Regions from separate parts of the Paenibacillus sp. P2(2022) genome, predicted to be linked through region 2. Evidence: a T-box and tRNA genes for the amino acid it is inferred to sense, from the RefSeq annotation. Region 2 holds a T-box; the other regions hold tRNA genes.
The links. The T-box of region 2 lies ahead of leuS (leucine--tRNA ligase). A T-box ahead of a tRNA ligase gene usually reads a tRNA of that ligase, here a tRNA-Leu.

Region 1 (7,068 bases), on a different contig from region 2:
TTCAGCCACAAGCATCAATTTTGCCTTTGGGGGACCCTTATCCATTAGCGGGTTTCAAGCTTGGGTATCTACAGATCATCCGTCCGAACCCATTTTATATGCATTAACCTACCACGATGGTCTTTCCCGATTTGTGCCACTAAAACAACTGTTACCTCATGGTCAATTTTACCGTTTGGAATCTTAGTAGTTTTAGGACCATTAAAAATAATTCGAAATTATCCCTAAACAACATAAAAAGAGACCTCAAATGGCATACCCCATGCCTCTTGTGGTCTCTTTGGCGTGTTTAACGTTGCTCTCTTCGCCCTCTGCGTGTGGATTTTATCCACATTTTTAGAGCGAGAGGCAACATTCCAAACCATTTGCTTACCCACGGCTCCTTGGCTTGTTTTTGGCTGCGTCGAACATCGCGCGGCGTTTCCATATAACGCACAATCCGCTCTGTAATGTACGTCACCAGTTCGTCACTCTTCGCCATCCTCCATGACCTCCTTCATCTGACCTAACATTTCCGATCACCGTATCTTGGAAATACCAAATTACACGTTAGGTTCAGATACCACTAGCTTGCACAGTTTTCAGCAGCTCTAACCCTTGCGGGATAACTATGCATGGTTTCCCTTAAATGGAACATACTATCTTCAATATAACAGTTTCCTTAAGGCTTATTGTTATATTTGAAGACAGCTACGCTACTTTAGGTTTGACCTCTGTTATGCATGGTTTTCAGTAAACAATCAATTCGTCCATTGGAGGAATAGAACGTGTTGAATAAAAAGTTAAAGAAGATGTGCCTGGCCGGGCTAGGGTTAAGTTTTTACCTCCTTTGTAGTGCTGTATTTACCCCGTTTGCTTATGCAACTACTCAGCCTGACGAGAAAAGCACCGAAATAAACAAGCATACAGAACCCCCGTTCAACCGGTCCTATCACGCTTTTGCCAAACCCGTGGTCCTGATAGATGTAGGTCATGGTGGTGTGGATGGTGGAGCAAGTCACAAAGGACTTCTGGAAAAAGATATCAATCTTGCTATTGCTCAAAAACTATACTTGATCTTACGTTCCCAGGGTTACCCTGCTGTCCTGAATCGGGACAAGGACTACGCACTGAGTGATGATAACCGTTGGTTGCAGTCCAAATCGCGGCATCTTAAAGATCTCGCCCAACGTAAAAGCCTGACAGAGCAACTGCCTACTTCTTTGGTTGTCAGTCTGCATGTCAATTGGACCAAACGTGCCGAAAAACGCGGACCCATTGTGCTGTATCAGGATGAAGGCAGCAGCTATCTGTTAGCTGAACGGATTCAGCATTCATTAAACCGCTTATTTTGCATGAATAGACAAACCATATATGGAAAACCCTTTTATCTTCTGAATAAAATCCAACATCCCGCTGTAATAGTGGAAACCGGATTTATCAGCAACGAGCAGGACAGAGCCATGCTTTCCGGGGATCACGGTCAAAAAAGGATTGCTGAAGCTATTGCCGAAGGCATTATTGCGCATCTGACGGCATGGTAGTATTCGTGGCTGGGTCTCCTGTCCATCCCCATACATCACGCACCAGATCGCTAATACCGACAAATTGTGCATGCTCCTTTAATTTAGGGACCGATGAATGAAGCCCTGAGGAGGTATACATGCCGGACACGCCGACATGTCCAATCGTTACACAGGTGTCGTGCTCTGCCAACCATTCGACCACTTTACTAAGTTGCCGATTCACATGAGCGAGTGTATGAACATCATCCAAAAAAACATCATTTCGCACCGGTGGCATTCCCTTTTTAGCGGCAAGTTCAGGCACCACTGACCAATAATTAGTACGGCTATCAACAAAAAATAGTCTATATTCCTTACAAACATCAAGAACGACGGACATAATGCGCTTGTCTGAGGTGACCTTGGAGCCCATATGGTTGTTCATTCCTATGGCATAAGGAACATCCTTAATTGCTGCTGTCACCTTGGCGCGTACTTCTTCATCCGTCATATTAGCCTTGATTGCTCCAGGTCCAAGCCATTCAGGCTTGCCCTGCTTGGGCTCCATTGGAAGATGGACGATAACATCATGACCACGCTTATGCGCTTCCATAGCGTCCTGTTTGGTTGTTGGCAGGAAGGGCATGACAGCAACGGTGATTTTGACGGGTAAATTTAGAATCTCCTCGGTACCTTTCATATTGTTCCCTAAATCATCAATAATGACAGCAACCCTTTTTTGCTGCTGGTTCTGCTGGTCTATTGCTTCGGCAACAGCAGTTTTACAGATCATAAATAACATACAGACTGAAATACAAAGCACTACAATTATTTGCATTCTAGATCTTGCATGGTGTGCAAGCGCATAAGACGAATCCTTCCGGCTGCGTGATGCTTTTAAAGCCTTTTTTATGATATTTCTCATGTGCAGCTTCCGTCGTGTACTCATTTGCGGGTCAGCCTCCTTCTCTGTCCCTTCATTGTGTGAGTAAAACCGTTTAAATATGTACAAGGCAGATCTGAGATATAATCTCTGATCTGCCTTGAAGTGCGCATAATAACGTATATTAAAGCCGATTACCAGTTTTTGTCGATAAATTCATCACGACCGGATTGGGCTCGATCTTCCTTATAATGTTTCACATTCTTCTTGTGATAATCCTGATGATAATCCTCTGCCGGATAAAAAATCGAAGCCGGAAGAATCTCCGTTACAATTGGCTTATCAAAGCGTCCGCTTTGTACCAACTGTTCCTTGGATTGCTGTGCAAGCTCACGTTGCTGCTCCGTATGATAAAAAATGGCAGGTTTATATTGTGTGCCTCGGTCCTGAAATTGACCTTCTCCGTCGGTAGGATCTGTTTGCGGCCAATACAATTCAAGTAGCTTTTCATAAGGAAACAGCTCAGGATCAAACGTAATCTGCACCACCTCATAGTGCCCTGTTGTTCCTGTTTTAACCTGTTCGTAGGTCGGATCGGAAATCGCCCCTCCAGTATAGCCTGAGACAATACTATGAATCCCCGGCTGCTCCTCAAACGGAGTCACCATACACCAGAAGCACCCACCTGCAAAAGTTGCTTTCTCCATCTTCCATCCAACCTTTCAATAGCTTCATCATAAAACGTGTTACTTTCTATCATATCTTAAAAATTGAACTTATAAAAGAATTGCTCAAGGACTTGAATAAAATTCAAGTCCTTATATTGTCCTTCCTGGGAAATCTGCAATAACTCCGAAACATAGAAAAGGTTTATAAAACTGCTACGAGAGCAATTCTATAAACCTTTTCTAAATGGATGCGGTCGAGAGGACTCGAACCTCCACGGGGGGTTAGCCCACACGGACCTGAACCGTGCGCGTCTGCCAATTCCGCCACGACCGCATATATATTTGTCGTCTATTTCAAAAGAATCAATCTTTCTTAGCGACAAGATAGATCATACCATGCTCAAATAAAGTTGTCAAACCTTTTATTTTTCTTTATTTATTCTTGATAAAAAAGGAATAATACGATAATATAAGAACATGAGTTCCTATGAACTTATGTTCTTTCACTTCGATGACTATGAATTATCATCACATTTCCCTAAGGCGGTGAATGGTAATGATCTCTTCAGATACTACTCAGCATCCATGCTCTCTTGTGAAAAGTTATCTGCTCCTTACCTTTATTCAAAAAGTATTTGAGCGTGACAGCCTAATTCTTGAGGAAAGCGGCGTGCTGAAAACCCCTGATCTTTATGTCGAAATGGTTAACGCAGGAATAGATCGTACCGGAATCCTGCTATCTGAAATCAAACATGAATTTAAGAAGTATCACATTCGTGTTCTAGACATCCAACAAAACCACTCCGGCGTTCACGCCACCTATATATATAAAGGCGTCAAAGAACAGTTCCGTATGCCTATGTCCGCATTCCGCAAAGAAATGTATGAACGAATGCGAGCTTATTTGGGGCTCCCTACCTCTTTGCCTCATACGGCAGCTCTACCTTTACCAGAGAAATATCACCCCGAATTACCCAATAACTCAACCCCCAAACCCCTACGCGTTGTTGGGCGAAGTTGGGTTGCATCCTCTTCTGCCTACAAGCATAAATCCCCTCGCCCTGCTGCTTTTGCTGCAAGTAAAAGAGCATAATCCCCGCACTACACGCAAAAAGAAGCTTCCGCAGGCACTATCTGTGCTCGGAAGCTTCTTTTCATAACCATCATTTGTTGAGATCAATCTATGTCCGCTATTACGATTATAAGTTATCTGTATGAATGATTCGCTTTAATGTAACGCCTTCTGTACACGGGTAACCCCTTGACTTAGAGCATGTCCTCCACCAACTGCAGCAGCTACAGCAACGGTCTCCATAATCTCCTGATCACTGGCTCCTTTGGAGCGCGCCTCATTCACATGATAAAACGTACACACCTCATTGTTGGCAAATAAGCCAATACCTAGCGCAATCAGTTGCTTGGTTTTTTCATCTAAACTGCCGGCTTGAAAGCATTCTCCGGTAAAGCGATGATAGGCATGAACTACCTCGGGCAACTTATCTTCCAAATGGCTGATTTGATCCTTGTATGCATGTACTTTTTCGTCCATAACCGTCATTGACACAGCACGCCCTCTCTGTTGAGTTTTCCTTCATTACTGTGTCCGATTTAGAGTTTCTGTATGCCTAATGAAACACACCGTTTTTTAGCCAATCCCCATTTGGAACTCGTTTCTTAATCCAGATCTATCGGATTGTGTCGCGGCTCGCTGAACGGCTGATATGTATAGCTGCGATCCAACTTGACCACACGTCGATTCTGGCGGCGAATAAGCACCTGTTCATCATCCCATGCCAGTACAATGCCAACCACATCGTTTGACTCCAATCCATCGCGTACGACGCGTACCTTTTCACCAGAAAGTCGATAAGCATCCAATTCTTCGTCCATTATCATTCATGTCCCCTCCTTATCCATTTTTTTCAACACAACGGCCATAATTTTATATGCATGAAAAAGTTTAAAAAGAGACCTAAACGAATCATTTAGGTCTCTTTCCGCTTACTACTTATATGGATTGCCAACAGAGCAACAAATTATCCCGACTGATTTACACTGTGATCATGTTCTTTTGTATCGTTCTTCTCGTACCAGAAGTCCAGCACTTGTGCAGACAACACTCGCTGTTCTACATACTCCACTTGGTGAGCAGTAAATTCTTCTTTCCAAGAGAAAGACAATTCTTCGCATAGGTTAACCAATGTCAGCAACTCAGACCAGGCCACATAGCGTTTATACCAAAAAAACTGAGGATGTTCAATCATATAGGGATACAAATCGTCGAATTCCGTATGCTTACAATCCAAGGCGCGTTCAAAATGCACTTTAGCCGCTGCCAGTTTTTCCAGAAAAAACTGTTCGGTCAATTGTTCATTCCCCATGTTGCTGCCTCCTCTCCCAAACCTTATATATATTATAAGCGAAATTGATGCTCATGCAAAGGTTATTATTAGAAATAAGGATCCGAAGCTTCGAATTGTTACTATTCAGCAAACGCTATCTTACCGTCAGCCAATGACGAAATTTTAACCAATGATTCTACACGAATGCCCTGCTCACGAATGGTTCTGGCTCCGGCCTGAAACATTTTTTCAACCGCAACTCCGAATCCAACCAACTCCGCTCCGGAGCGTTGAATAATTTTAACCATGCCTCGTGCCGCATCGCCATTAGCGATAATATCATCAATGAACAAGACACGATCATGCTCATGAATAAATTGACGAGACAGCATAATATCTGTGACAATCCCTTTTGTAAACGAAGGTACACGCTCACACAGCGCATCTGGATCAGCTAATAAAGTCTTTTTACGACGAGCAAATACCAACGGTACACCCAACTCCAACGCTGTCGCAAACCCGATGGCAATGCCTGAGGATTCCACGGTCACTACTCTGGTGATCTTCTCTTCCCGAAAACGGGCTGCGAACTCTCGTCCCATTTCCATTGTCAGCTCTGGATCAACCTGGTGATTAAGCAATCCATCCAGCTTTAGTACCTGATCTGACGCAATCACACCTTCATTTAAAATTCGTTTCTTTAGTACTTCCATTCCATGACCTCCCACGGCATTCCTATGCGGTAAAAGTACCATACTTCACCCGTCGCTTTCAAGCTATAGCCTGTTTTCCATGCATTCATGTGATATTTTTTTTACGTTTGTTCCAGAACCATGCGGTGATTCCTCCCAAAACGATTAAAAGAATAACGATAAGGCCCACCCGATGAGTCACCTTCTCCATCAGCTTAGCCACCTGTTCCCAGTGCATGCCCACCGCATGCCCGATCCCCAAAAATGTACCACACCACAGCAACGCTCCTGCTGACGCATAGCCGATATAGCGAAAAACACCTAGACGGGTTGTACCTGCCAGATAGGATGACACATGTCTCAAGCCGGGGACAAAATATCCGAACAAAATTCCCCAGGTACCATAGCGCCCGAACCAATTTTCGGAAGAAGCAATCCTGGAGGGCGTAAGCCTCACCCATTTACCGTATCGGTGCAATAGTGGTTTGCCCAGCAGACGACCTAATGTGTAGCTAAGCATCATGCCTGTCATACTACCGAAAAATGTGACTGCCAGCGCAGCAATAAAGTTGTAGTGTCCTTGAGACACGAGCCCGCCAAAGGCGATCATTAGCACTTCGTCGGGTATCGGCATACCAGCTACTCCAAGGGCAAGCAAGCCGAACATTGCCAAATATCCGTATTCCAGTATCCATGCAAGGATTTGACCCATAAATTACGCTCCCGTCAAGCTATTCATTAAATGCAGTATAATTATTTTCAGTCTCATCCAGTCATGTCCTATTTCAGTTGAACATAGTTTGTATTATATGCTCGCTGCAGCGTTATTCAAGCAGGCAAGGGGGGACTGGGAATGAAACGTAATATTCATGTTTTTCAGATTGCTTTTACATACATTGGTACAATCGTCGGTGCCGGCTTCGCTACCGGACAAGAAATATTGCAATTCTTTACGCAATATGGACGTTGGGCTACAATCACGATTATGCTGTCCACACT
Region 2 (7,068 bases):
TTGATGAAGGGGCCCGGCTCATCGGCGCTGTCAATACGATAGTGAATGACAATGGACGGCTCAAGGGCTATAATACGGACGGAATTGGCTATGTGCGTTCCCTTAAAGAAGAGACTTCAGTTGAGTTAAAGGGTGCAAGAATTGCTGTTCTAGGAGCCGGTGGGGCTGCTCGGGGCGTGATTCATGCTTTGTTGGAGGAGCGACCTGAATCGGTCATTATTCTGAACCGAACACGTGACAAAGCTGAACAACTGGCATTGGAGTGGACGACAGAAGCAATTCCAGTAATGGGCTATTCCAACGAGGAAGCCAAGAATGTACTCACGACAGTGGATGTATTGATTAATACAACCTCGGTGGGAATGTCTCCTTTATCTGATGAGCTTCCACTGGAAACGAATCTGATTCCGCAGGGAATCATTGTGAGCGATTTGATCTACAACCCGCTGGAAACGAGGCTTTTACGCGAAAGTCGTGATCAGCGTGGCTGCACTGTACATGGAGGTTTAGGCATGTTTGTGTACCAAGGGGCAGTGGCTTTTGAGTATTTTACGGGAGTGGCCCCTGCAGTAGACCAAATGAGAGCGGCTGTGCTGAGAAGCCTAACGTAAGTCGGATATACATTAAAATTATGGAAATGCCGCATTGTATATGTGGCGACGAAGGGGTTAAATATACATGTTAACAGGTAAACAAAAAAGATATCTGCGCTCCATGGCGCATCATTTGGACCCAGTTTTTCAAGTAGGTAAAAACGGTACGAATGAGCATCTTATGCGTCACATCAATGATGCGATTGAAAAGCGTGAGCTGATGAAAGTACAAATTTTGAACAACTGTTTAGACGACAAACATGAAATTGCGGAAGAACTGGCAGCAGAGACGGGTTCCGAGCTTGTACAGCTTATTGGGAGCACCATTATTTTGTACAAGGAATCTCGTGATCATAAGCAAATCGAGTTGCCTAGAGGATAATACGCGGGGAGAAAATTATGAAAATCGGTATTATGGGTGGTACATTTGATCCCATTCATATTGGACATCTGCTGGCTGGAGAAGCGGCAAGAGATGCCTATGGGCTGGATCAAGTATGGTTTATGCCTTCTCATATTCCTCCGCACAAGCATCAAGCGGGGGCAAGCGGCAAGGAGCGTCTGGAGATGACGAGTGAAGCGGTGGCGGGTCATCCTGCTTTTGAAGTGCTGGATATTGAAGTGCTTCGCGGGGGGGTATCCTATACCATTGACACGATCAAGAAGCTTCAGGAGCTGCATCCTGCTGTAGATTTTTATTTTATTATTGGTGCAGATATGGTGAACTACTTGCCTCATTGGCAGGGGATTGAGGAATTGGCGCATCGGATTTGTTTTATTGGGGTGCGGCGACCGGGCTTCGAGCTTGCGTTGGATGAGTTGCCATATTATTTGCAGGACAAGGTACTGCTGGCGGATATGCCAGTGGTGGACATTTCTTCGACGGATATACGAGAGCGTGTGGCAGAAGGCCGCACTATTCGTTATCTTGTGCCTGATCGTGTTCATGACTATATTACAAGGGGCGGTTTGTATGAAGTACAGCCGTGAGCAGCTAATGGAAGTCGTATCTGGCCAGATGCCTGAAAAACGCTGGAAGCACACGCTGGGTGTTATGCATACCTCTGTGGAGCTTGCGAAGCGTTATGGAGCAGACCCGGATAAGGCAGAACTGGCGGCTATTTTGCATGATGTAGCGAAATATTGGCCTGTTCAGCAGATGGAGGAAGTGATTCGTAACTATCCCGAATGTGATCAGGAGCTATTGGAGCATGACAAGCAGCTCTGGCATTCAGAGGTAGGGTACTGCGTAGCGGCAAGAGATTACGGAGTGGATGATCCGGAAATAAGGAATGCGATCCGCTGGCATACGTCAGGCCGCGTAGGTATGAGCCTGCTGGATAAAGTCGTGTGTCTGGCTGATTACATCGAACCGGGGCGGGATTTTCCCGGGGTTGAACATATCCGTAAACAGGCAAAGAAAAGTTTGGAGCAGGGCCTTATCGCTGGATTTGATTCTACGATTTCATTGTTGCTGGAAAAGCAAAAGGTTATTTTTCCGCTGACGGTTTTGTCGCGCAATGACTTGATTCGACAGCTAAAACAGAAAAAAACGGAGGTTCATGAATGACCCTAACGAATGAGAAATTAATGCAAACGGCGGTTGAGGCCGCTAATGATAAAAAGGCAATGAATATTGTCGCACTGGATTTGCGTGGAGTATCGCTAGTTGCGGATTATTTTGTAATCTGCCACGGTAATTCGGATACACAAGTACAGGCGATTGTAACAGAAATTCGCAAACGCGCTCATGATGAAGGTGTAACCATCAAAGGAATCGAAGGAATGGATTCTGCTCGCTGGGTTCTAATGGATTTGGGAGATGTTGTAGTGCATGTCTTCCATCGCGACGAACGCGAATATTATAACATTGAACGGCTTTGGTCGGATGCTAAGGTTGTGGAGAAGGTATGAGTTTGATCGCTGGTACTTATGTCACCATTATGGTGGATCGTGAGGTATCTCCTTTCGGCTACTTTCTTACCGTCGGTGAGCAGGATGTTCTGCTGCATTATACGGAGCTGACTCGTGAAATCGAGGTGGGTGAACGGCTGGAGGTATTTATCTTCCACGATACAGAGGACCGTTTGGCTGCAACTATGAAAAAGCCGTTCTTGTCTCTGGGAGAAATGGCCAAGCTTGAGGTGGCCGATGTGCATCCGCGGTTGGGATGCTTCCTGGAGATGGGATTGGGGCGCCAACTTTTGCTGCCGATTCGTGAGTTGCCAGAAAACCGTGATCTGCATCCTCGGGTGGGTGACTACGTGTATGCCATTATGGAGCATGACAAACAAGGCAGACTGCGAGCTAAGCTGGCAGGGGAGCAGGAACTGGCTCCATTGTGTTTCCATGCTCCTAGTTCGTGGCTTAATACATGGGTGCAGGCGACGGTGTACAAGCCGCTTCAGATGGGAACATTCGTCCTGGTGGACGGGGGTGTGCTTGGTTTTGGTGCAATAGGAATGATTCATTCGTCGGAACGTAACCGCATGCTTCGCTTGGGCGAGGAGGTTAAGGTACGGGTCACGCTTGTTCGTGAAGACGGTCGGGTCAATCTGGCGATGTCGCCACGCAAGGAAGTAGGCCGTGATGAGGATGCGGATCGGTTGATTGCATTTCTGAAGGAACGTCCGGGTGGCGGTATGCCATATTCTGACGCAACGCCGCCGGATATTATCAAGCAACGGTTTGGTATCAGTAAATCCGCCTTCAAGCGTGCGATGGGCAAGCTGATGAAGGAAGGGCTGGTTACACAAAAAGAAAACTGGACCTACCTGGTGGAGAAGATGCCTAAACCGAAGGACGGGAATGGGGAATAAAGATGGCTTCTTACCGCAAGTTTGCCTATGTGTATGATGAGCTAATGCAGGACATGCCGTACCCGGACTGGTTGCGCTTTGCACGGCAGGCTTGGGATCGATACGGTATGCCACATACAGTGGCCGAGCTGGGCTGCGGAACGGGCTCAATTACGATTCCACTGGTTAACTCAGGCTTCGAGGTGGCTGGCATCGATTTGTCCTCTGACATGCTGGCAGTAGCCCGTCGCAAAATGGAAACTACTCCTCAAGGGCAGCGATTGTTTCGTGAGGGGAGCGTTCGCTGGATACAGCAGGATATGCGAGAATGGATTTTACCGGAGCCCGTGGATTCTGTCATTTCTTTTTGCGATTGCCTGAATTATTTACTTGAGGAAGAAGATATCATTTCTACTTTTCGCAGAACGTATGCTGGTCTGAAGCCTGGTGGAACCTTTCTGTTTGATGTACATCATCCCCAGACATTTTTGCGTTATGATGAAGAACAACCATTCGTACTGGATGAACGCTCTATTTCGTATATCTGGACATGCGCATTGGACACTCCCCGTTGTGAAATTGAGCATCATCTCAGTATCTTTGCGAAAGCAGAACATGAAGGACGCGATCTGTACCAGCGTTTTGAGGAAATTCATGTACAGCGTGCTTATGATCCAGACTGGATGAAGGCAGAATTGTCCAAAGCGGGTTTTCGTGATGTGAAGGTATATGCAGATTTTGAATGGGTAGAAGCAGCAGATGACGCGGCGAGACTTTTTTATGTCGCTGTAAAATAGCTAGGATTCATTGAGCTAATATAGAAAAAGAAAGACGCTTTTCATGAAGTCATGAAGGGCGTCTTTTTGCTCTCATATATTCACTTTATAGTTCAGCTGAAGTTCATCACCCGGTACACCCCGAATGCCCCAATTCTGTTTCGGGGTTTCAAATATAGTAATTTCAAGATCCTGTGGAGAAATACCCAAAAGATCGTTAATTCTTTGAAATAACAGGTTGATGAGTTGCTTCTTAGCTTCTGTCGTTCTGCCTTCGAAGATACTGATTTCAATAATGGTGTATGCGTCGGAGCGACCATCTGCATATATAAAATCTTCATGATTCATAGGAAAAAAACGATGAAACCTCTTTTCTGGAGGATAATTGAACGCATCCACCACGGCAGAGTGAATCACCTCTGAAAGTTGCTTTTTGATCGGATTTAGCTTTTCTTTTGTCCCGAAAATTTTAATCTGTGCCATGTCTCCACTCACCTTTCTTATCTCATCTCAACTTGAACCATTGCAACTTGGAGTTATTATAAAACATTCGTATTCATGTGTCATGGACAACTAGTATGAAGATGGCGCTTCGTATCAAATGTAGTCCTTATTTGACTTTTTTCGCGGTTTTCAATATAATAGTGCCATTATTAACGGTTAAATAATCGCTGATGAGGAATAGTAGTTTTGTCTGGACATGTAGAGAGCCGGCGGGTGGTGCAAGCCGGTTGACAGTGCAAAGCGAACTCGCCTCGGAGATATGCGTCCAACGCAGGAAAGCACCTATATAGGTGTCAGTGTCCTGTTATTAATACGCATCGGATCACCTCCGTTATCAGGTGCAAAGGGAGTAGAATGCGAAGAACGCTTTCTGCTAACTAGGGTGGTACCACGGGAATATAACCTCTCGTCCCTAGCGCTGACACGCTACGGGATGCAGAGGTTTTTTGTTGCATACCGTTTGAGGAGGAAAAGACAATGACAGACACACAGCCGAAGCACGGCTATCAACCGCAAAGTATTGAACCAAAATGGCAGAAATATTGGGATGAGAACAAAACGTTCCGCACTGGGGAAGAACCGGGTAAACCGAAGTTTTATGCTTTGGATATGTTTCCGTATCCGTCTGGAGCTGGTCTGCATGTAGGCCACCCGGAGGGATATACAGCTACAGATATTGTTTCACGTTATAAAAGAATGCGTGGCTACAACGTACTGCATCCGATGGGTTGGGACGCCTTTGGTCTGCCTGCCGAACAGCATGCGCTGGATACAGGCGAGCACCCACGCGAAATTACGGTGAAGAACGTAAATAACTTCCGCCGTCAAATCAAATCACTAGGCTTTTCATATGACTGGGATCGTGAAATCAGCACAACTGATCCTGATTATTACAAATGGACACAGTGGATTTTCATCCAGCTGTACAAGCGTGGCCTCGCTTATGTAGCTGAAGTGCCCGTGAACTGGTGCCCAGCACTGGGAACGGTACTGGCGAATGAAGAAGTAATTGATGGTAAGAGTGAGCGTGGCGGTCATCCGGTTATCCGCAAACCCATGCGTCAATGGATGCTGAAAATTACGGAATACGCCGATCGTTTGCTTGACGATCTGGAGGAACTGGACTGGTCCGAAAGCATTAAGGATATGCAGCGGAACTGGATTGGTAAGTCTACCGGGGCAGAGGTTCATTTTCCAATTGAAGGCTATGACGAACAACTCACAGTATTTACAACCCGTCCAGATACATTGTTCGGTGCAAGCTACTGTGTGCTGGCCCCAGAGCAGGAATTGGTGGATATGATCACTACACCTGAGCAAAAGGACGCTGTACAACAGTATCGTGAACAAGCTGCTCGGAAAAGTGACCTGGAGCGTACGGATCTGGCCAAAGATAAAACAGGCGTATTCACAGGAGCTTATGCAGTGAATCCGGTGAACGGCGAAAAGCTGCCAATCTGGATTGCCGACTATGTACTTGCAGGCTACGGAACAGGTGCAATTATGGCAGTACCGGGCCATGATACACGTGACTGGGAATTTGCCAAGAAGTTCGGATTGAAAATCACTGAGGTCGTTCAAGGTGGAGACGTGGACAAAGAGCCATACACCGAGGATGGTCCGCATGTCAATTCAGGCCTGCTGAATGGACTTACCAATGAGGAAGCTATTCCGAAAATGATTGAATGGCTCGAAGCTGAGGGTAAGGGGCAGGGCAAAGTAACCTATCGTCTGCGTGACTGGCTGTTCAGCCGCCAACGTTATTGGGGCGAGCCGATTCCAGTAATTCATCTAGAAGATGGAACGATTAAAACAGTTCCTGAGGATCAACTGCCGCTCGTACTGCCAGAGATGGACAATATCAAGCCTTCAGGTACAGGTGAATCCCCACTGGCGAATGCGACAGATTGGGTAGAAACCGTTGATCCTGAAACAGGTATGAAAGCACGTCGCGAGACAAATACGATGCCGCAATGGGCAGGAAGCTGCTGGTACTACCTGCGCTTTATTGATCCAAAAAATGATAAAGAGCTTGTGTCCAAAGAGAAACAGCGCGAATGGATGCCTGTTGACCTGTATATTGGCGGAGCGGAACATGCGGTTCTTCACTTGCTGTATGCCCGTTTCTGGCACAAGGTGCTGTATGATATCGGCGTAGTGGAAACTAAAGAGCCTTTCTATAAGTTGGTCAACCAGGGTATGATTCTGGGCAACAATAATGAAAAAATGAGTAAATCACGCGGTAATGTCATCAATCCTGACGATATTGTAAATACGTTTGGCGCCGATACGCTGCGTATTTATGAGATGTTTATGGGGCCGCTGGAAGCGACCAAGCCATGGAATGAGAATGGGGTAGAGGGAGCGCATCGTTTTCTGTCCCGCGTATGGCGCCTG
Region 3 (7,068 bases), on a different contig from region 2:
GCGTCCCGCCGGTTACCGAGCAAAAATCACCGCCCGATTCCTTAATGACCGGAGCTGATTCTCCCGTAATTGCAGATTCATCCACCGAGGCCAGGCCTTCAATAACCTCACCATCGCTTGGAATCATTTCGCCCTGAGAGACGATTACCAGGTCACCTTTACGCAATGCTGTTGAGCTGACCACCTGAATCTCATTCCCGACGAGCTTATTAGCTTGTGAGTCCTGCTTGGATTTTTTCAAGGAAGCTGCTTGTGCTTTCCCCCGTCCCTCCGCGAGCGCTTCAGCAAAGTTAGCAAAAAGCAGCGTGAACAACAAAATAATAAATACAGCCAAGTTAAAGCCCATTTCCTTGCCGGTTCCAAAATAACCGGGAAGCAGCAGCATGAGCAGTACGACCAATGTGCCGATCTCCACGACGAACATGACAGGATTTTTCATCATGATCATCGGATTTAATTTGATAAAGCTATCCTTGACCGCCTGCTTCAAGATGCTTCTATCCAGCATGCGTTTGCGTTGTTCCTTCATGATCAAGCACCCCGTTCATCCATTCTCATTTTCCTTCTATGCTCATTCTTCATCACATGGTCAAAAATTCAGCTACAGGACCCAGTACGATCACCGGCAAAAAGGTTAACGCACCAATCAACAGGACCACTCCGATTAGGATGGCTCCAAACAGCTTGTTGTCCGTGCGCAGTGTACCCATCGTCACCGGGGTCGGCGCTTTGGCATTCAACGAAGCCGCCACAGCCAGCAATGCAATCATGGATACATATCGTCCAAAGAACATAACCGCTCCTGTTGTAACGTTCCAAAACACGTTGTTATCCGAAAGACCTTCAAATCCCGAGCCGTTATTTGCCGCAGATGATGCATATTCATAGAGCACCTGAGTCAACCCGTGATATCCGGGGTTAGAGACCGCATCATATCCCCAATGACTCATAAACGCAAGCGCAGTGGGAGCAAGAATAAGAAACGGATGTACCAAAATAGCAATTGCAATCAGTTTCATTTCCTTGCCTTCAATTTTCCTACCCATAAATTCCGGGGTTCTTCCGACCATCAGTCCGCATATAAACACTCCCAGAATCGCATACATCAGCATATTCATCAGCCCGACGCCCTTGCCGCCAAAAATGACGTTTAGCATCATTTCTCCCAAAGCAGCCATACCACCTAGCGGGGTCAATGTATCATGCATATTATTGACCGAACCTGTCGTTGCCGCCGTTGTGACCGCAGTGAATAATGCCGATTGGCCAATACCGAAACGAACTTCTTTCCCTTCCATGCTTCCCTGAGATGCATCCATACCCAGTGCCTGGATTAACGGATTACCTGTTTTCTCCGACACATACGTTATGGATAGAAAAATAAGGAACAAGACCATCATCGAGCTGAAAATAATCCAGCCCTGCTTGCGATTACGGGCAAACAATCCAAATGTATACGGCAGCGAAGCCGGCATTACCCACATTGCCAAAATTTCCAGTACGTTCGTCCAAGGATTTGGATTTTCAAAAGGATGTGCAGAATTAGCTCCCGCAAAACCGCCCCCGTTCGTGCCCAAATGCTTGATGGATTCCAATGAGGCAATGGGTCCCATAGCAATCTGCTGCTGTGTACCACTTAAAGTCGTAATATCCGCCGTGGGTTGTAGCGTCTGTGGTACTTTTAATCCCACCAGCACCAGCGTAAGTACAAAGGCAAGCGGCAGGAAAATCCGTATGTTGGCTTTAATAAAATCTTGAAAAAAATTACCCAGCCCTTCACCGCGCCGCGTCAATCCCCTCATAAAAGCCGCAGCAACCGAAAACCCCGAAGCAGCCGAAGTAAACATCATCATCGTGACGAACGCCATCTGCGTCAGATACGTAAGCCCGCTTTCTCCGCTGTAATGTTGGAGATTCGTATTGGTCATAAAGCTGATTACTGTATTAAATGCCAATGATGCTTCCATATTACTGTTCCCAACCGGATTGCCCGGAAGTATAGCCTGCAAGCGCAATAGCAGGTAGCTGATCCCCACAAGCACCACATTGGTTGCAATGAAACTCATAGCGTACGTGGTCCAATGCATGCTGTCCTGTTTCTTCAAGCCTACAGCCTTATAAATCAGCTTTTCCGTTCCACCAAAAATCCGATCCGTCCGATTCGGTTCATTCGAGAATACGTGATACATATAGGTGCCCATCGGCTTTACCAAGAGCAACAATATGATGATCACAATCCCAATTTGCAGTAGCTCCATCCTCTATTCCTCCTTAAAATGCTCCTGCATTTGGAACAACAGACCTGATTCAGACCATCCATTGAGTGCACACGTTTGCGAAAATCTGCATCTCTGATGCTGCATTCTTGATCTGCTGTTCCCGCCTGCTCGATCCTATAGTTGACTAGAATTTTTCAGGATTCAGGAGTGCGTAGATTAAATACACCAACACAATAGCCGTAAGTCCTAGCACAACGATCATCCTCTTCGCCCTCCTTTTGAGGTCTGCGCATCACACCAGCGTACAAACAGCAGTATCACTCCATAACTCACAGCCATCACGAGCAGCATGTATAAATCCATCATGTTCATACCCTCCGTATCGCTTTTCAGATTGCCCTTTTGATTCCATCATAAAATCATAAACCAGCTATGTTATAAGTGCTTATCCGTTCAGCAGGAAACCCACCTCTCCGTTCAATGTGTAGATCACATGGTCCGCTCCCAATCCCCGATAAATTCCTTGTGGATTACAGCCGTGCGTAATAACATAGATCAATTCTGATGTTAGTGGCCGACATATTTGCAGGAAACGGCAAGTTAGATTCAAGCTGTTTTCAAACAAATACACACTACCAATTTCTTTTTTAGGAAAATTCCATTTTCCCGCTTGCATCGTATTGATGCGCACAATGTGCTCCACACCCATTTTTTTGAGCTGTCGTTCCTCCTGGGTGCTATTTGTGAGAACTGCAAACGCCAATTTTTTGAACATAAGCAATTTCACAAAACTTCTGCCCGCTTCATTCGGTGCAGTGACAATAATTAACCGACCTTCCATCAGTAGCTCCTCTCCCGGTATAAAAAGACAACAAAAAGAAGCCGAAGGAAAAAGGCTTCCTCCGGCTTCATACATTCCATGATAAAATAAACCATGGCTGCACACGGCGGTTTGTTGCCTCTCCCTGTACGCTTACGAGGTTAGCTGTCGGATTCGGACGTGAGAGTCGCCCTATTTACGGCACTTGGCCGGAAAATTCACCCCATGAGACACACGGCTTGCAAAGCCGTATATACTCGTTGGTTCCCCCGCTTTTGCAACTGCAAAATTCAGCGCTTTAGACAATTCGTTGTTGCTTCATTGTTGTTAATTTGAAATTACGTCTTGAATCATACACCCGTGCAAGGAAGACTGTAAAGCTCAACGGCAAGGCTATAAATCACCCTTTAGAGCATAGAAGATTAAGGATAACGCTTACAACCAACCTATGCTTCTCGTATCTCTCTAAAACTCTGTATTTCACCTCTTTTTGAAAATGAAAGGCATGTCAATATTGGCGTAGGGTATGGTACGGTTGCCCTTTATTTATAAAAAAGAAAGAAAATGCGCTATATGTACTAGATAATTATCGAATGAACCCTCTTTTATAAGAAGAAACACCTCAATTTGCTCCATTTGAAGTGCGATTTACCGTTTTGAACAAAAGACGATTTTACAATGCACAATGTCTGTAGACTCTTCTGGACTTGCAACCCCTTGTTGAATTGTTCACAATTTAATTGTAGAATATTGAATTAGGAGGGATATCATGAGCGTATATAAATATGATGCACAGACCCTACAAGGGGCACAAATTCCGTTATCCACATACGAAGGGAAAGTTCTTCTTATCGTGAATACTGCCAGCAAATGTGGGTTAACCCCCCAGTACAAGGCGCTACAAGAGCTATATGACCAGTATCATGAACAGGGGCTCGAAATTTTGGGATTTCCCAGCAACCAGTTCGCCAAACAAGAGCCGGGTTCCAGCGAGGAGATCTCCGAGTTTTGCCAACTCAATTACGGAGTGACTTTTCCCATGTTCGCCAAGACAGATGTTAACGGTGATCAGGCACATCCTCTATTTCGCTACCTGACCCACACTGCTCCAGGCGTATTAGGCTCCAAAGCGATCAAATGGAATTTTACTAAATTCTTAATTACACGAGAAGGTAACGTATTTAAGCGTTATGCGCCGCAAACCACTCCAGACAAGCTTGTAGGAGATATTAAGAAGCTTTTGCAGAAAAACTGACAATCTTTATGCATTACAGTTAACGAGCGGTCCGTTGTCCATACGACCGCTTCTGTGACGGGAGGATATGACGAAAAGTATTTAACAAAAAAAGCATCCCTTCACGTAAAACGTGTCAGGATGCTTTTTCAACTGGGTATTGCATATAATGCGGTCGAGAGGACTCGAACCTCCACGGGCGTACGCCCACTACCCCCTCAAGATAGCGTGTCTGCCATTCCACCACGACCGCATGTCATAATGTATTGAGGCAACAGATTTATTATACTCTCTCAGCAACAATTTGTAAACAAGAATATTATAATTATTTTTAATGTAACTTTATATAACATATATAAGCAATAAAATTATTTAATTTGACATAATTGAGTTCAAAGTGTAAATATATATTACATAAATATTTGAATTATTATTATAAAAATAAGATTCAAGTCAAATAACATCACACAAATATTCACTTCAAGGAGGCGAACCGTCCTGCATAAAGGTAACCGGTTGCTAAACTACGCATTATTGTTGGACCCTTCCTTACCTATTGGTGGTTTCACCCGTTTCTACGGATTGGAGGAGCGTTTCCGCGCCGGACACCTGAACAGTCTTCAGGATCTGAAACATTACATGCGAGACGATTGGTATCCTCAAATCACAACCCTTGACGGCATGGCCATTAAAAGTCTGTATGCAGCCATCCAGCAGAATGACGGTTGGCGGATCGCCCTTATTGATAAAATGTTGCACACCCAACATCCTTCCTCGCAGCATGTAAAAGAGTCGCGACTTTCTGGCCAGCGACTGCTCAAGCTCACCAAGGCTCTTTATCCTTGGCTCGCATTTGACCAACTGGAAGACACACTCACTCAATACAATGCAATTGGCACACTCGCTACTGTCCACACTTGGATTAACTCCCTCCTCGGAAGCGATATAGAACAGACCATTCACGGCTATTTTGCCACAGCGGTATCCTTCTGTATCGAAGATGCCTTTAGACTGCTCAATCCTCCTTATGAGGAAAAAAATCCTCTTATCGATCATATGACCAGCGAGTTGCTTACCACCTGGAAGAAGATTAACAAACCTACGCCAAGCTCATATCAGCGCCATCTTTTCCACAGCCATCGGACCAGCTCCTATATCACTCAGCCACCCTATATGAGCCATAGCAGCCAATTGAATGCATCCAGACCCTTTTCCTCCTCCGTCCTATTTAAACACCTTCCAGCATCCCTCTGATGCGTCGTTTACCAATCTAGCAGTCACAATAAAAATACTCTGCCCTTTTCTCAAGCGGCAGAGTATTTTTATTCATGTATCCCAAATTCACACCAATAACAGACCATAGTCGGATTATTTTCACTTTTTGCACTTAATTAAGTAATTATTTTAACGAAATACCGTATTTAAGATTGTATAAACACGTATAAAAGTGTATCATAGTTTTAGATGGTTAATTCTAACATGTTTACTGATGATTATTATATCACACCAATTATTCCGTAAGAATCCGTAAGGGGCGATTTCTCTTGAACAACAAAATGCCTGTCACCTCCTTCGGGTGGGCCATCAAACAAAGGCTTGTCGAGCTTCGGCTGGATCAGAAAACATTTTGCGAGACACATAATATTCCGCCTTCACGCTTGTCCAATCTGATTCACGGCACCCGCAAAGCACAAAGGTACAGAAAACAAGTTGCTGCAATTCTGAATATCGACGATAACGATTATAAGGAGGCGACACCACACTAAACCGAACAAGCATTTCAGCAACCAATGCGTCGCCATATTATCAGGAAACCAAATAAACCCGTAAACCGAACCCTCAGTTCGTTTTACGGGTTATCACCCAGGCGTTTAGCCATAGATTATTCAAGTTTTGTTTTGTCCTTCTCTCTTTTTTGCTTACGGTACTTCGCAAATTCAACGTATTCTAAAATAAAGTTCTGTTCTTCTGTCTCAAGATCTTCAGCCTGGCAATTCAGTGGCCCCATCACCCCAAAAAAATAAGCAGCCTTCTGCTCCTGAAGCACGCCTTCCCCTGGCTTAATCCCTTTCATCAACCAGTCGAGCGATACATTAAAAAAGTCCGAAATCTGAATCAAATGGGCGGTACCTGGCGTTGTTTTTCCCCTTCTCCAATCACCGAGATTCCCTGAGCTAATTTTAAGCTTTTCACAAAATGCCTTCTTGGTCATTCCTCGATCCTTAATTAAAGCTTCAATCCGCTGATAAATAGTTTGATCTCCCACAACGTTTCCCCTCCGACACTGTAGCTTTTTCTAATTAATTTTCAATTGTCACATTAGAATGTCCTTATCAAATCCCACAGCAAACATTAATCAGTAGTTGAATTGGGCTGGTTTTTCTCTTTACGAAAGCGGGTAAATTCAATATACTCAAGTATAAAATCTCTTTCCGCCTCACTTAGCGATCCCCCCTGGCAATTCAGTTGCCCTGAAGCTCCAAAAAAATAAGGGTCCTGCGACTCCTTCAGCACCTTACTCTGCACGTCTCGACCCAGCATAATCCAATCCAGACTAGCGTCAAAAAAAGAAGCGATTTCTATGAGTTTATTCGTGCCTGGTGTCGTTTTTCCTCTTTTCCAATCTCCAAAGTTCCCTGTACTAATGCCCAACTGCTGGCAAAACGCCTTTTTCGTCATACCTCGTTCCTTAATGAGCTCCTCAATGCGTTGGTAAATAGATTGCATAGAAGTTCCTTCCTCCCTAGCAGGCTCTCCAAATAACGATATCATGTCCCTTGTTCCCTTTTCAAAGA

Region 1: it encodes a tRNA-Leu, which carries the amino acid that the T-box ahead of leuS (leucine--tRNA ligase) is inferred to sense. The anticodon was not compared.
Region 3: it encodes a tRNA-Leu, which carries the amino acid that the T-box ahead of leuS (leucine--tRNA ligase) is inferred to sense. The anticodon was not compared.

The regions. Positions count from the first base shown of each region.
Region 1 covers NZ_JAKWFI010000002.1:565,718-572,785, reverse strand. Annotated here, with positions in the region: gene MMB75_RS09965 (hypothetical protein) at 1-187, shown strand, start outside; gene MMB75_RS09960 (YqzE family protein) at 290-481, opposite strand; gene MMB75_RS09955 (N-acetylmuramoyl-L-alanine amidase) at 768-1,523, shown strand; gene MMB75_RS09950 (divergent polysaccharide deacetylase family protein) at 1,498-2,433, opposite strand; gene msrA (peptide-methionine (S)-S-oxide reductase MsrA) at 2,562-3,074, opposite strand; tRNA gene MMB75_RS09940 (tRNA-Leu) at 3,285-3,369, opposite strand; gene MMB75_RS09935 (YhjD family protein) at 3,592-4,128, shown strand; gene MMB75_RS09930 (carboxymuconolactone decarboxylase family protein) at 4,264-4,593, opposite strand; gene MMB75_RS09925 (hypothetical protein) at 4,710-4,931, opposite strand; gene MMB75_RS09920 (hypothetical protein) at 5,072-5,416, opposite strand; gene MMB75_RS09915 (xanthine phosphoribosyltransferase) at 5,518-6,090, opposite strand; gene MMB75_RS09910 (DedA family protein) at 6,176-6,781, opposite strand; gene MMB75_RS09905 (YkvI family membrane protein) at 6,923-7,068, shown strand, end outside.
Region 2 covers NZ_JAKWFI010000001.1:459,918-466,985, forward strand. Annotated here, with positions in the region: gene aroE (shikimate dehydrogenase) at 1-611, shown strand, start outside; gene yhbY (ribosome assembly RNA-binding protein YhbY) at 679-975, shown strand; gene nadD (nicotinate-nucleotide adenylyltransferase) at 993-1,583, shown strand; gene yqeK (bis(5'-nucleosyl)-tetraphosphatase (symmetrical) YqeK) at 1,567-2,163, shown strand; gene rsfS (ribosome silencing factor) at 2,160-2,507, shown strand; gene MMB75_RS02045 (CvfB family protein) at 2,504-3,412, shown strand; gene MMB75_RS02050 (class I SAM-dependent DNA methyltransferase) at 3,415-4,188, shown strand; gene MMB75_RS02055 (tautomerase family protein) at 4,261-4,650, opposite strand; T-box leader at 4,830-5,088, shown strand; gene leuS (leucine--tRNA ligase) at 5,149-7,068, shown strand, end outside.
Region 3 covers NZ_JAKWFI010000002.1:113,114-120,181, reverse strand. Annotated here, with positions in the region: gene kdpB (potassium-transporting ATPase subunit KdpB) at 1-529, opposite strand, end outside; gene kdpA (potassium-transporting ATPase subunit KdpA) at 582-2,258, opposite strand; gene MMB75_RS26215 (potassium-transporting ATPase subunit F) at 2,404-2,481, opposite strand; gene MMB75_RS07695 (hypothetical protein) at 2,665-3,060, opposite strand; cyclic di-AMP (ydaO/yuaA leader) riboswitch at 3,174-3,345, opposite strand; gene MMB75_RS07690 (glutathione peroxidase) at 3,809-4,294, shown strand; tRNA gene MMB75_RS07685 (tRNA-Leu) at 4,444-4,526, opposite strand; gene MMB75_RS07680 (urease accessory protein UreF) at 4,790-5,527, shown strand; gene MMB75_RS07675 (Rha family transcriptional regulator) at 5,818-6,039, shown strand; gene MMB75_RS07670 (helix-turn-helix domain-containing protein) at 6,156-6,539, opposite strand; gene MMB75_RS07665 (helix-turn-helix domain-containing protein) at 6,626-7,000, opposite strand.